2 regions of the Streptomyces sp. NPDC033178 genome follow, and region 1 is predicted to be linked to the other one. Evidence: riboswitches for the same ligand, from Rfam matches in the RefSeq annotation. Region 1 holds a riboswitch; the other holds the start of a gene.
The links. Region 1 has a riboswitch for cyclic di-AMP ahead of ACZ5VQ_RS07770 (C40 family peptidase). Riboswitches for the same ligand answer to the same signal wherever they lie in the genome.
Positions count from the first base shown of each region.

Region 2: linked by a shared signal. The riboswitch ahead of ACZ5VQ_RS04060 (C40 family peptidase) and the one ahead of ACZ5VQ_RS07770 (C40 family peptidase) in region 1 are both predicted to bind cyclic di-AMP.

Region 1 covers NZ_JBVIPT010000003.1:95,251-101,203, forward strand. The annotation lists gene ACZ5VQ_RS07765 (DUF4394 domain-containing protein) at 1-311, shown strand, start outside; gene ACZ5VQ_RS07770 (C40 family peptidase) at 405-1,838, opposite strand; cyclic di-AMP (ydaO/yuaA leader) riboswitch at 1,934-2,106, opposite strand; gene ACZ5VQ_RS07775 (hypothetical protein) at 2,154-2,510, opposite strand; tRNA gene ACZ5VQ_RS07780 (tRNA-Pro) at 2,925-2,998, opposite strand; gene ACZ5VQ_RS07785 (DUF309 domain-containing protein) at 3,100-3,612, shown strand; gene cobF (precorrin-6A synthase (deacetylating)) at 3,693-4,463, shown strand; gene ACZ5VQ_RS07795 (MDR family MFS transporter) at 4,698-5,953, shown strand, end outside.
Region 2 covers NZ_JBVIPT010000002.1:15,314-21,266, forward strand. The annotation lists gene ACZ5VQ_RS04050 (C40 family peptidase) at 1-871, opposite strand, end outside; gene ACZ5VQ_RS04055 (hypothetical protein) at 1,397-1,750, shown strand; gene ACZ5VQ_RS04060 (C40 family peptidase) at 1,795-2,946, opposite strand; cyclic di-AMP (ydaO/yuaA leader) riboswitch at 2,954-3,125, opposite strand; gene pcrA (DNA helicase PcrA) at 3,565-5,953, shown strand, end outside.

The DNA of each region.
Region 1 (5,953 bases):
CCACCGCGACGACGCTGTTCGACATCAACACGACCTCGGACCAGGTCGTCATCCAGTCGCCGCCCGCCAACGGCCTGCTGGTCCCGACCGGCTCACTGGGCTTCGACGCCGGTGTCAACGCGGGCTTCGACATCTTCAGCGATCTGAGCGCCGGCAAGACGATCTCGAACACGGCCTTCGCCACCCTGACCCCGGCCGGTGCCTCGACGTCGACGTTCTACACCGTCGACGTGCTCACCGGAGCCACGACCAGTGTGGACCAGTTCCCCATAGCCATCACCGACGTCGCCGTCTCGCTCGACATGAGCTGACACTTTCGCGGACCTGCCGTCTCCGGAACGAGACGATCAGGGGCCGTATCGGGCGGCGCCTCGCGCGCGCACCGATACGGCCTCCGGGTCGGGTCAGGCGGGCCGGATCACGCTGTGGATCGCCGACTCGCCGGCCCAGTGGATCGACTCCTCACGGATGGCCGCCCCCGGGCTCGGCGCATGGACCATCATGCCGTTGCCGCTGTAGATGCCGACATGGCCGACGTGCCCGTGGAAGAGGACCAGGTCGCCGAGACGGATGTCGGAGAGGGGCACCGCCATGCCCGCGACCGCCTGATCGTTCACGGTACGCGGGAGTGCGACCCCCGCCGCCTTCCAGGCCGCCTGGGTGAGGCTGGAGCAGTCGTACGAGCCCGGCCCCATCGCTCCCCACACACAGGGCTTGCCGATCTGCGCACGGGCGAAGTCGACCGCTGTCGCCGCCTTCCCGCCGTATCCCGGGGTCGACCCGGCGTATCCCGGATTCGATCCGCCGTATTCCGGGGTCGCAGCGCCGTATCCCGGGTTCGAGGCACCGTCCGAGCCGATGGGCAGACCCGTGCCGATCGGCGTACGGGCGTCGATGGGCGGAGCCATACCGAACGTCAGGTCCGGTCCCATGGGCAGGTCCATGCCGATGGACGGGGTCGGAGCCATTGCCGGAGCCGGAGCGGCGGGCAGACCCATGCCGAACGTCAGGTCCGGGCCTCCCAGGGCGTCGACGGACACTCCCGTGCCGAAACCGGCCGACTGCGGCAGTCCCTGCGGCTGTTGCTGTGGCTGCCACCATTCGGCCTCGGGCTGGCGGTAGCCCTGTCCCTCGGTGGTGGCCCAGGCGGTCTCCGCCGGCGGGGGTTCGATGGCCGCCACCGGCGCGCTCCGCCGGGCGGTGTGTGCGGAGAGCAGTTCACGGGCCTTCGCGAGCTTGCTCTGGTTCCGCTGCTTGGAGGTCTTCAGCGACTGCCGCGGGTCGGCGGCCAGTGCGGGGAGGACCTCGGTGGCCTCCTGACGCTGCTGTGGCACGGCCGGCAGCGCGGCGACGGGACCCGCGGTCAACTCCGCCACGGGTCGGGCGGCTGTCGCGGCGCCGGGCCCGGCGGTCAGCTCCAGGACGGGTTTGGCCGCCGCTTCCAGCGCACGGTCGGGCGACCGCTCCGCCGGACGGTCACCAGTGCTCTTGGGCCGCGTCGCGGCCTGGCCGCGGTCCGGCATTCTGTCGGGCGGCAGCACGGCGGGGATGAGGGGCCCCAGTTGCGAGCGTCCCACGTCGAACCACTGCTTGGCGCGGTCGTTCAGAGCGGGGGCAGGGGCGGCGACCGAGTCGGCGCGCCCCCGCCCGGTGTCGGGTCCGGAGGTCACACGCTCGCGTGGACGTCCCGAACTCATCGCCCGGGTCGCGTTGTAGTTCCCGCTGACGGTCTCCGCCTGGTCGTAGAGGCTGCTGATCCGCTGCTGGACCTCTTCGCGACTCGGCTTGTCGTCTTCTCTCGCGGGCGAGGAACCGCCGGTCGAGGAGTACAGGTCCACAGAGGTGGCGGCCGCCGTCGCGAGGGCGGGCCGGGGTATACCCGGGAGGTTGCTGCCTCCGGGGCGCGGGGTTCGTTCCGGCGCGATGGGAGCCGTACTCCTTCCGTGCTCCGCCTACCGAGTTAGCTGTCGGGTTCGGGCGAGGAATCCGGAAGGTATGCCCTACGGCCCTTGCCCTGTCGGGCGGTTGGGCCGATTCACCCCAAAGTTCGGTTGGGTCCCCGGTTCCGGTCGCCGCGAGGGCCACCGGATTCGGCGGAGGCCGCGCGACCCGGCGAGGTTCACCGGAGGGAGTCGTGCGTCCTGTCGGTCAACTTAGCCAACATGTGCACCTCGTGTGAAGATTGAAGGGCGAAGTGTCCGATATATAACTGTGACCTTCGTCGTACCGGGTCGAGACATCGCCGGAGCCAACAGCCCGGTGCGCGCGTGGATCTGACAGGTGATCACCGCCTCGGTCTCGCCGAACTCGGGGCCGGACGCCAGCCAGTTGGTGAGTGCGATCGGCGCGGCCTCGCTCGTTCCGTCGGCGTACCGGACCACCGCGGGGACGGTCACGGCCGCCGTATCACCCGCGCCGAGCACGTGCAGCTTCGTGAACGCACGTTGCGCGCCCTGCGGGACGGCGATCTCCTGCCCGGCCGCCCGAGACTCCGGCCGGTGATCCTGCACTTCGCTGTGGTGCACCGTGAAGCGCAGGGCGTTGTCCCGGGTTCCTGGTGGACGATCGAGCCGAGCAGGCCGTTGCCGACGCCGGTTCCGCGGCGCCCGCCCCGGTCGCAGTTCCGCCGGACGCGCTCGCGGCGACCCCGCCCAGGAACCCCGCCTGCTGACACCCATCATCGCTCCCCCGTCAGGTTGATCCGATGACTCGGATAATCGAGAGGGTAGGAAGCGACCAATTATGCGTCAATGCGACCGACACACTCAGTTTTCATCCGATGACTGACCCACACGGGAATCATGCGGGATTCGGGATTCGCCTGGTCGTCGGGACGCCTACGCGGAGACCGCGGACATCGCCACCTGCCGCACAAACGCATCCAGCGGGCCTGCCGTTGTCGGCAGACCCGCTGTTCGATGCTGTCGGGACGACAGGATTTGAACCTGCGACCCCTTGACCCCCAGTCAAGTGCGCTACCAAGCTGCGCCACGTCCCGATGCGCTTTGTCGCGGTGGAACCGCGTGATCGCGCAAACAGAACACTACCCCACGCCCGGGGCTGCTTCGAAGGTGGCGTGGGGCGAGGGACAATCGGTGCATGAGCAGTGCTTCTGACGACAGGCGGGACCGGGACACCGAGGGGCGGGCGCGCAACGCGCGGCCCCGGGACGGGCTCGGGCGGCCCCTGCCGTACGGGACCGACGGGGTGGAGCGGCAGCCCGAGGGGGTGGTGCGCGCGCCCGAGGAGACGGTCACCGAGGCGCAGGCGCTGCTGGCGGCGGGCAAGCCGTTCCACGCGCACGAGGTCTTCGAGGACGCCTGGAAGTCGGGTCCCGACGAGGAGCGGGCGCTGTGGCGCGGGCTCGCCCAGCTCGCGGTGGGGCTGACCCACGCGGCCCGGGGGAACGTGACGGGCGGGGCGCGGTTGCTGCGGCGGGGCGCCGGGGCGGTCGAGGAGTGGGGTGTGGAGGCCGAGCAGCCGCGGCCGTACGGGCTGGAGCTGGCCAAACTGGCCGCGTGGGCGCGGGAGTTGGCGGGCACGGTGGAGAAGGACGGGTCGGCCGTGGACGCGGAGGTGTGGGCACCGCGACTGCGGGGCGACGGGGACTGACAGCGGCTCGGGACCGGGCGCGGCCCACCACCGTCGGACGCGGTGACGGGACTGTCGGTGGCGTGGGGCAGACTCGGGGTGTGCGAAAGATTCATGTCATCGGTATCGGGGCGGGCGATCCCGACCAACTGACCCTGCAGGCGGTCAAGGCGCTGAGGAGCACGGACGTGTTCTTCATCCTCGACAAGGGCGAGGCCAAGTCGGACCTCGTTCAGCTGCGCCGTGACATTCTCGACGCGCATCTGCCGGACGGGACGTACCGCCTGGTGGAGGCGCGCGACCCGGAGCGGGACCGGGCCGCCGGGGGCGCGGGCTACTCCCCCGCCGTCGGCGACTGGCGCAGTGCCCGCGCCGACATCTACGAGCGGCTGATCACCGAGGAGCTGGGCGAGGACGAGAGCGGGGCGTTCCTCGTCTGGGGCGACCCCTCCTTGTACGACAGCACGCTGGGGATTCTGGAGGAGATCCTCGACCGGGGCGCGGTCTCCTTCGAACACGACGTGGTGCCGGGCATCAGCAGCGTCTCGGCACTGGTCGCCCGCCACCGCACCGGGCTCAACCGCGTGGCCCGCCCCGTCCAGATCACCACGGGCCGCCGGCTCGCCCAGGGCTTCCCGGAGGACGTCGACGACGTGGTGGTCATGCTCGACGCCCACCAGACCTTCCAGCAGTACGCCGACCAGGACATCGACATCTACTGGGGCGCCTACATCGGCACACCCGACGAGATCCTGGCCTCCGGCCCCCTCGCGGAGACGGCCCCGCGCATCGCCGAACTGCGCGAGCGGGCCCGCGACCGCAAGGGCTGGATCATGGACACGTACCTGCTGCGCAGACACCCCCGGGACTAGGGCCGGTCCGGCGGATCATGCCGCAGTCGCGGGGTCCGGCAGCGCCCCGAAGGGGCGCGGGGAACTGCGCGACCAGCCACGGGCGGACCCGCGGTCGAAGCACTGGCCTTCCGGCGGAGCGTTCAGGGGCGCCCGCGCCCCTGCGCTGCCCCGCACCACCACCGCGGCAGCGGCCCGCACCCGTGCGGACGGCCCCGCATGCACGCGCCATCACCCGGTGTGAAGCTGACGGGTGTGACGACCACCGACACCGCCGAGTCGCCGTCCGAGGCTCAGGCGGCTCCCGCGCAGCCGCCCGTGCTGGACAAGCGCCGCCGCAACGTCGTCTTCGTGACGATCATGCTCGGCATGCTGCTGGCCGCGCTGGACCAGACGATCGTGGGCACGGCCCTGCCGACGATCGTGTCGGACCTCGGCGGTGCGGAGCACATGTCGTGGGTGGTCACCAGCTATCTGCTGGCGGAGACCGTCGCGACGGTGCTGGTCGGCAAGTTCGGTGACCTGTTCGGCCGCAAGGTGGTCTTCCAGGCGTCGGCGATCATCTTCATCACCGGCTCGTTCCTGTGCGGCCTCGCCTCGAACATGACGCTGCTGATCGTCTGGCGGGGCATGCAGGGCATCGGCGCGGGCGGTCTGATGGTCACCGCGATGGCCCTGATCGCCGATGTGATCCCGCTGCGCGAGCGCGGCAAGTACCAGGGCGCCATCGGTGCCGTCTTCGGTGTCGCCACCGTCATCGGCCCCCTGCTCGGCGGCCTCTTCACCGACCACCTCACCTGGCGCTGGTGCTTCTACGTCAACGTCCCGATCGCGATCCTCGTCGTCGTGGCCGCGGCCCGCACGATCCCGGTGGTGAAGTCGGCCTCCCGCCCGGTCATCGACTACCTGGGCATCGCCTTCGTGGCCGTCGGCGCCAGCGCCCTGATCCTGGCGACGAGCTGGGGCGGCAACGAGTACGCCTGGGGCTCGCCGGTCATCATCGGCCTCTTCGCGGGCGGCGTCGTCGCCCTCGCGGCCTTCTGCTGGGCGGAGACACGCGCGGACCAACCGATGCTGCCGATGCGGCTGTTCGGCAACCCCGTCTTCACGGTCTGCTCGATCCTCAGCTTCATCGTCGGCTTCGCGATGCTCGGCGCGATGACGTTCCTGCCGACGTTCCTGCAGTACGTGGACGGCGACTCGGCCACGATCTCCGGCGTCCGTACCCTGCCCATGGTCATCGGGCTGCTCATCGCGTCGGTGTTCAGCGGCAACGTCGTCAGCAAGACCGGCCACTACCGCGTCTTCCCCATCGTCGGGTCCCTGGTCATGGGCATCGGCCTGTTCCTGCTCTCCCTGATGGGCCCCGGCACCAACACCTGGCTCGCGTCGTTCTACATGTTCGTCCTGGGCACCGGGATCGGTCTGTGCATGCAGGTGCTCACCATCGCCGTGCAGAACACCGTCGAGTACACCGACCTGGGCACCGCGACGTCCGGGGTGACCTTCTT
Region 2 (5,953 bases), on a different contig from region 1:
CGTACGTCGTGCGGGGCAGTTCGATCCCCGCGGCGCGGTACGCGGCCTGCATCAGCCCCGAGCAGTCGAAGGCATCGGGTCCGGTGGCGCCCCACACGTACGGGCTGCCGAGTTTCCCGTACGCGTATGAGATGGCGGTTGCCGCACGGGAGTTGGGGGCGGTGGCCGACGAACCGGCGCCGCCGCCCAGATCGCGCGGGCCCGCGGCGGAACGTGAGGCGCGGGCGGTGTCCGCGTCGTCGGCGCCGATGCGGGCCCGGTCCGCGTCCGACAGGCGCGACAGCAGATCCCGTGCCTCTCCCAGCTTCCCGGTGACGGTCGTCTTGTGCCGCTTCAGCTCCGCCTGCCGCTCCTTGAGCGAGGTGAGTTCGACATGGGCGGCCCCGCGCAGCTGCTCGATCTCGCGCAGCTGTCGGCGTACGCGCGACACCTTCGAGGCCTGCCTGCTGCCGGCCCGCTCGGCGAACGCGGCCCCTTCCAGGTACTGGTCGGGATCGGAGGAGAGCATGAGCCCGAGCGCGGGGTCGACGCCGCCGTCCCGGTACTGCGCGGCCGCCAGTGAACCGAGCGCGTCCCGCTCGGAGTTGAGCCGTTCCGTCCTGCGCGCTGCCTCGTCCTGCAGGGTGTTCAGGCGGCCCCGTGTCTTCGTCGACTTCTCCTTCGCCCCGTTGTACTTCTCGGTGGCGACCTCCGCCTCCTGGTACAACTTGTCGACCTTCGCCTTGACCTGAGCGGGAGTCAGCTCCGGGGCGGCGGTTCCCGTCCCCTCGAACCCGGTCGCGCTCGCCGCGCCCGCCAGCGCGATGGTGAAGGCGGTGCGGGCCGTACTGCCGCCGACTGAGCGCTGTCTCGGCTTGCGGTGCGCTGCCACGTGCGATCCACGTCCTTCCGTACGGCCGCCGAGGAGTTGGTGCGTCCCGCGGCGGCGGCCCTCAGGGGCCGGTTGCACGTCCGGCGGCGGCCCGCACAGGGGGAGCGGGCCGCCGCCGGACCTTTCTCGGCGGTGGTGTCCGGATGCCGCCCCTGACCCGGGCGGTGGTGGGGAGCCGGTCACCTGGTGAAGGACGCTAAACCTGGGACCGCGGCGGGGGTAACGGCATGTACGGAAGTGGTGGGACTCGGACATGAGCTGACCGGGTACGACCACGATCCGGACCCGGGGCCGCCGACTTGGCGTGGTGCGGTGACCGAAGCGCGGGTTGTGGGGAAACGGGCGGCGATCCGATGCTATGGGCTCCGCCGGGGTGTGGTGCGGGAGCTGCCAGGGGCCCGTGGGGCGGGCGGGGCCGGGCGTGTGGGTACGGCAGCGCGGGGTGCACAGGGCCGGCGGGGGCGGGTGTGCGAGGCCGGGGGCGGTGCGTGGTGGTGCGGAGGCGTTTGGTTAGTGTCCGGGCTCATGGACGTACTCATTCATGTCTTCGTCGCCCTGCACATCATCGGCATCGCGTCCCTCCTCGGCGGCTTTCTCACGCAGCTGAAGGCCATGAGTGACGGCACGGCCCGCTTCAGCCCCGCCATGCTCCACGGCGCGCTGACCATGCTGGTCACCGGCGCGATCCTGGTCGGCCTCAACCAGGCCGACGACCAGACCGTCAACAACATCAAGATCGGCGTGAAGCTCGCCCTGCTGGTCGTGATCCTCGGCCTCGTGTACGTGAAACGGGACGAGGAAAAGGTGGAGAACGGCCTGTTCGGCCTGGTGGGCGGCCTGACCACGGTGAACATCTTCATCGCGGTGCTCTGGACCTGAGCGGAAACAGGCTCCCATTTCCACTCAGGTCTGCGAAAAGCCCCTCACGCCGGGCGCACCACGCTGTGGATCGGCATGTAGTAGATCGACTCCTCGCGGACGTACGCCCCCGGCTTGGGCGCGTGGATCATCATTCCGTCGCCGATGTAGATGCCGACGTGGCTGATGTCGTCGTAGAAGAAGACGAGGTCACCGGGCTGGGCGCTGTTCACGGAGACCATCGTGCCGGCCTTGACCTGGTCCCAGGTGGTACGCGGGAGTGTGACGCCGGCGGCCTTCCAGGCGGCCTGGGTGAGCCCGGAGCAGTCGTACGAGCCGGGGCCGCTCGCGCCCCAGACGTACGGCTTGCCTGTCTGGGCGCGGGCGAAGGCGAGCGCCTTGTCGGCCTTGGCGGTGGAGGCGGCGGAGCCGGACCCGGAGGTCCCCGCGGCGCTCCCGGAGCCCATGGAGGTCCCGGCGCCCTGTGCCGCCTCCTGGCGCCGCCGCTCGGCGTCGGCCGCCTGCTGCCGGGCCAGCTCGTCCGCCTTGCGCTGGGCCTCTTCCTGCTTCTTCCGCTCGATCGCGGCGAGCCGCGCCTTCTCCTCGGCGGTCAGCTTCGAAAGGAGGTCGCGCGCGGTGGCGAGCTTCCGCTGGACGTCCGCCTTGGACGTCTTCAGCGAGCTCTGCGTCCTGGTCAGCGTCTCCAGGCTCTCGGACGCCTCCTGCCGCTTCTCCGTCGTGGTGGTCTGCTGCGTCACGTAGTCGTCGACGGACTGCTTCTGGCGGCTGGTCAACCGGTCCATCAGCTGGGTCTGGTCGAAGTAGTCCTGCGGGTTGTCCGCGAGGAGCAGGGAGGCGGTGTCGGGGGCGGCGGCCCCGGTGCGGTACTGCGCGGCGGCGAACGTACCGAGTTCCTCACGCGCGTCGTTGAGCTTCTCCGTGCGGCGCGCCACGTCGTCGAGCAGGGTGTCGACGCGCTTCTTCTGCTTGGTGGTCTTCTCCTTGGCCGCGTTGTACTTCTCGCCGGCCGTCTCCGCCTGGCGGTAGAGGTCGTCGACCTTCTTCTCGACTTCCTCAAGGCTGGGCCTGGGCTCCTCGGAGGGGGACGCGTTCGCCGTCTGGGAGAGGAGGGCCACCGAGGTCAGGGCCGCGGTGGCGATGGCCGGAGTCCGTATGCCCATGGGACTGGGGGGCCGGGACCTGCGGTGTGGCGCCACGAGGGCGTCTCCTTCCGTCATCCGCCTACCGAGTTAGCTGTCGGGTTCGGGCGGGTGCTCCGGAAGGTTTGCCCTACGGTCCGTTTCCCCGAAGGGAGTTGGACCGATTCACCCCAAGGTCGGTTGGGTCCCCGGCTCCGTCGGCCACGAGGGCCTGCCGGATTCGGCGGAGGCCGCTCGGCCCGGCGTGTTCGCCGGTGCGGGTCGTGCGGCCCACATAAAAGTTAGCCAATTCCTGTGGCCCCTGTGAAGTTTGATGCGCGATATGCCCGATACATTTTCGTGACCTTAGCCTTGGGCTCGACGCGCGGTAGCCAATTCGGATAGGTCTGGCCCGAGTTGTCCACTGGATGAAGCCCGGCCCACTGCAGCGCCCCTCCAGGGGCGCGGGGAACTGCGCACGCCAACCACAGCCGACCCGCACCCACGACACGGCGCTCCCGAATCCCAGCCGAAGCCGCAGCTCGACCACCTGATCACGGACCGCTGCAAACCCCCACCGGAGGGTGACGAAACCGAGGCGAGCAGCCACAGAAACCCGCACCCCCGCGGAGCGACCCCGTCGAGTTTCCAGGGTGGCGGCGGGCTGTCAGTGGGGGCGCCTAGACTCGGAGAGCGATGAGCAGCCTCTTTGATGACAGCTTCCTGGCGGACCTCAAGCCCTCGCGGGCCCACGAGGAGGAGCCCCCGCCGCCCGAGGACGAGCCCCCGCCGCCGCCCGAGGACCAGGGGCAGGAGTCGGAGCCCGTTCCGGACGATTTGTTCGGCGGCCACTTCGACGTGCCGCCGAGCCGGGACGGGTACTACCGTGACGGCGCGCCCCGCCCGCACGTGGACCCGGCCGCGCTCCTGGACGGGCTGAACGAGAACCAGCGCGCGGCGGTGGTCCACCACGGTTCGCCGCTGCTCATCGTGGCCGGCGCGGGTTCCGGCAAGACCCGTGTGCTCACGCACCGGATCGCCCACCTGCTGGGCGAGCGCAGGGTGCACCCGGGCCAGATCCTCGCGATCACCTTCACGAACAAGGCCGCGGGCGAGATGAAGGAGCGCGTCGAGCAGCTCGTCGGCCCGCGCGCCAACGCGATGTGGGTGATGACCTTCCACAGCGCGTGTGTACGTATCCTGCGGCGCGAGTCGAAGCAGCTCGGCTTCACCTCCTCCTTCTCGATCTACGACGCCGCCGACAGCAAGCGCCTCATGGCCCTGGTCTGCCGTGACCTGGACCTCGACCCCAAGCGCTTCCCGCCCAAGTCGTTCAGCGCCAAGATCTCGAACCTGAAGAACGAGCTGATCGACGAGGAGGACTTCGCCGCCCAGGCCGCCGACGGCTTCGAGAAGACCCTCGCCCAGGCCTACGCGATGTACCAGTCACGCCTGCGCGAGGCGAACGCGCTGGACTTCGACGACCTGATCATGACGACGGTCAACCTCCTGCGCGCCTTCCCGGACGTCGCCGAGCACTACCGCCGCCGCTTCCGGCACGTCCTGGTCGACGAGTACCAGGACACGAACCACGCGCAGTACGCCCTCGTCCGGGAGCTCGTCGGCACCTCCGAGCACCCGGTCGACGTACCGCCGAGCGAGCACGACCTCCCGCCGGCCGAACTGTGCGTGGTGGGTGACGCGGACCAGTCGATCTACGCCTTCCGCGGCGCGACCATCCGCAACATCCTCCAGTTCGAGGAGGACTACCCGAACACGACGACGATCCTGCTGGAGCAGAACTACCGCTCGACGCAGACGATCCTCACCGCCGCCAACGCGGTCATCGAGCGCAACGAGTCGCGCCGCCCCAAGAACCTGTGGACCAACGCGGGCGCGGGCGCCCAGATCACCGGCTATGTCGCCGACACCGAGCACGACGAGGCCCAGTTCGTCGCCGACGAGATCGACCGGCTCACGGACGCGGGCGACGCGAAGGCGGGCGACGTCGCGGTCTTCTACCGTACGAACGCGCAGTCCCGTGTCTTCGAAGAGGTCTTCATCCGCGTCGGCCTGCCCTACAAGGTCGTCGGCGGCGTCCGCTTCTACGAGCGCAAGGAGGTCCGCGACGTCCTCGCGTACCTGCGCGTGCTCGCGAACCCCGAGGACTCCGTACCGCTGCGCCGCATTCTCAACGTCCCCAAGCGCGGCATCGGCGACCGCGCCGAGGCGATGATCGACGCGCTCTCCCAGCGCGAGAAGATCAGCTTCGCGCAGGCACTGCGCCGCGTCGACGAGGCGTACGGCATGGCGTCCCGCTCGACGAACGCCGTCAGGAAGTTCAACACGCTGATGGAGGACCTCCGCACGATCGTCGAGTCCGGCGCCGGCCCGGCGACGGTCCTTGAGGCCGTACTCGAACGGACCGGCTACCTCGCCGAGTTGCAGGCCTCGACCGACCCGCAGGACGAGACCCGCATCGAGAACCTCCAGGAACTGGCCGCCGTGGCCCTGGAGTTCGAGCAGGAGGCCGGCGAGGGCGAGGCGCCGGGCGGGCTCTCCGCCTTCCTGGAGCGGGTCGCACTCGTCGCCGACTCCGACCAGATCCCGGACGAGGGGGAGGACGGATCCGGCGTGATAACGCTGATGACCCTCCACACCGCCAAGGGCCTCGAATTCCCCGTGGTGTTCCTGACCGGCATGGAGGACGGCGTCTTCCCGCACATGCGCGCCCTCGGCCAGACCAAGGAGCTGGAGGAGGAGCGCCGGCTCGCGTACGTCGGCATCACCCGCGCGCGGGAGCGGCTCTATCTGACCCGCTCCTCGATGCGCAGCGCCTGGGGCCAGCCCTCGTACAACCCGCCGTCCCGTTTCCTGGAGGAGATCCCGGACACGCACCTGGAGTGGAAGCGCACGGGCTCCCTGGGCCCGGTCTCCTCCGGCCCGGTGTCAGGCGTGGCGGCATCCCTCTCCTCCTCGCGCTCCCGCTCGGCCGCCTCGGGCGCGTCCGGCTTCGCCACCCGACGCGGTGCCACTGACAAGCCGGTGGTGTCCCTCGCGGTCGGCGACCGCGTCACCCACGACC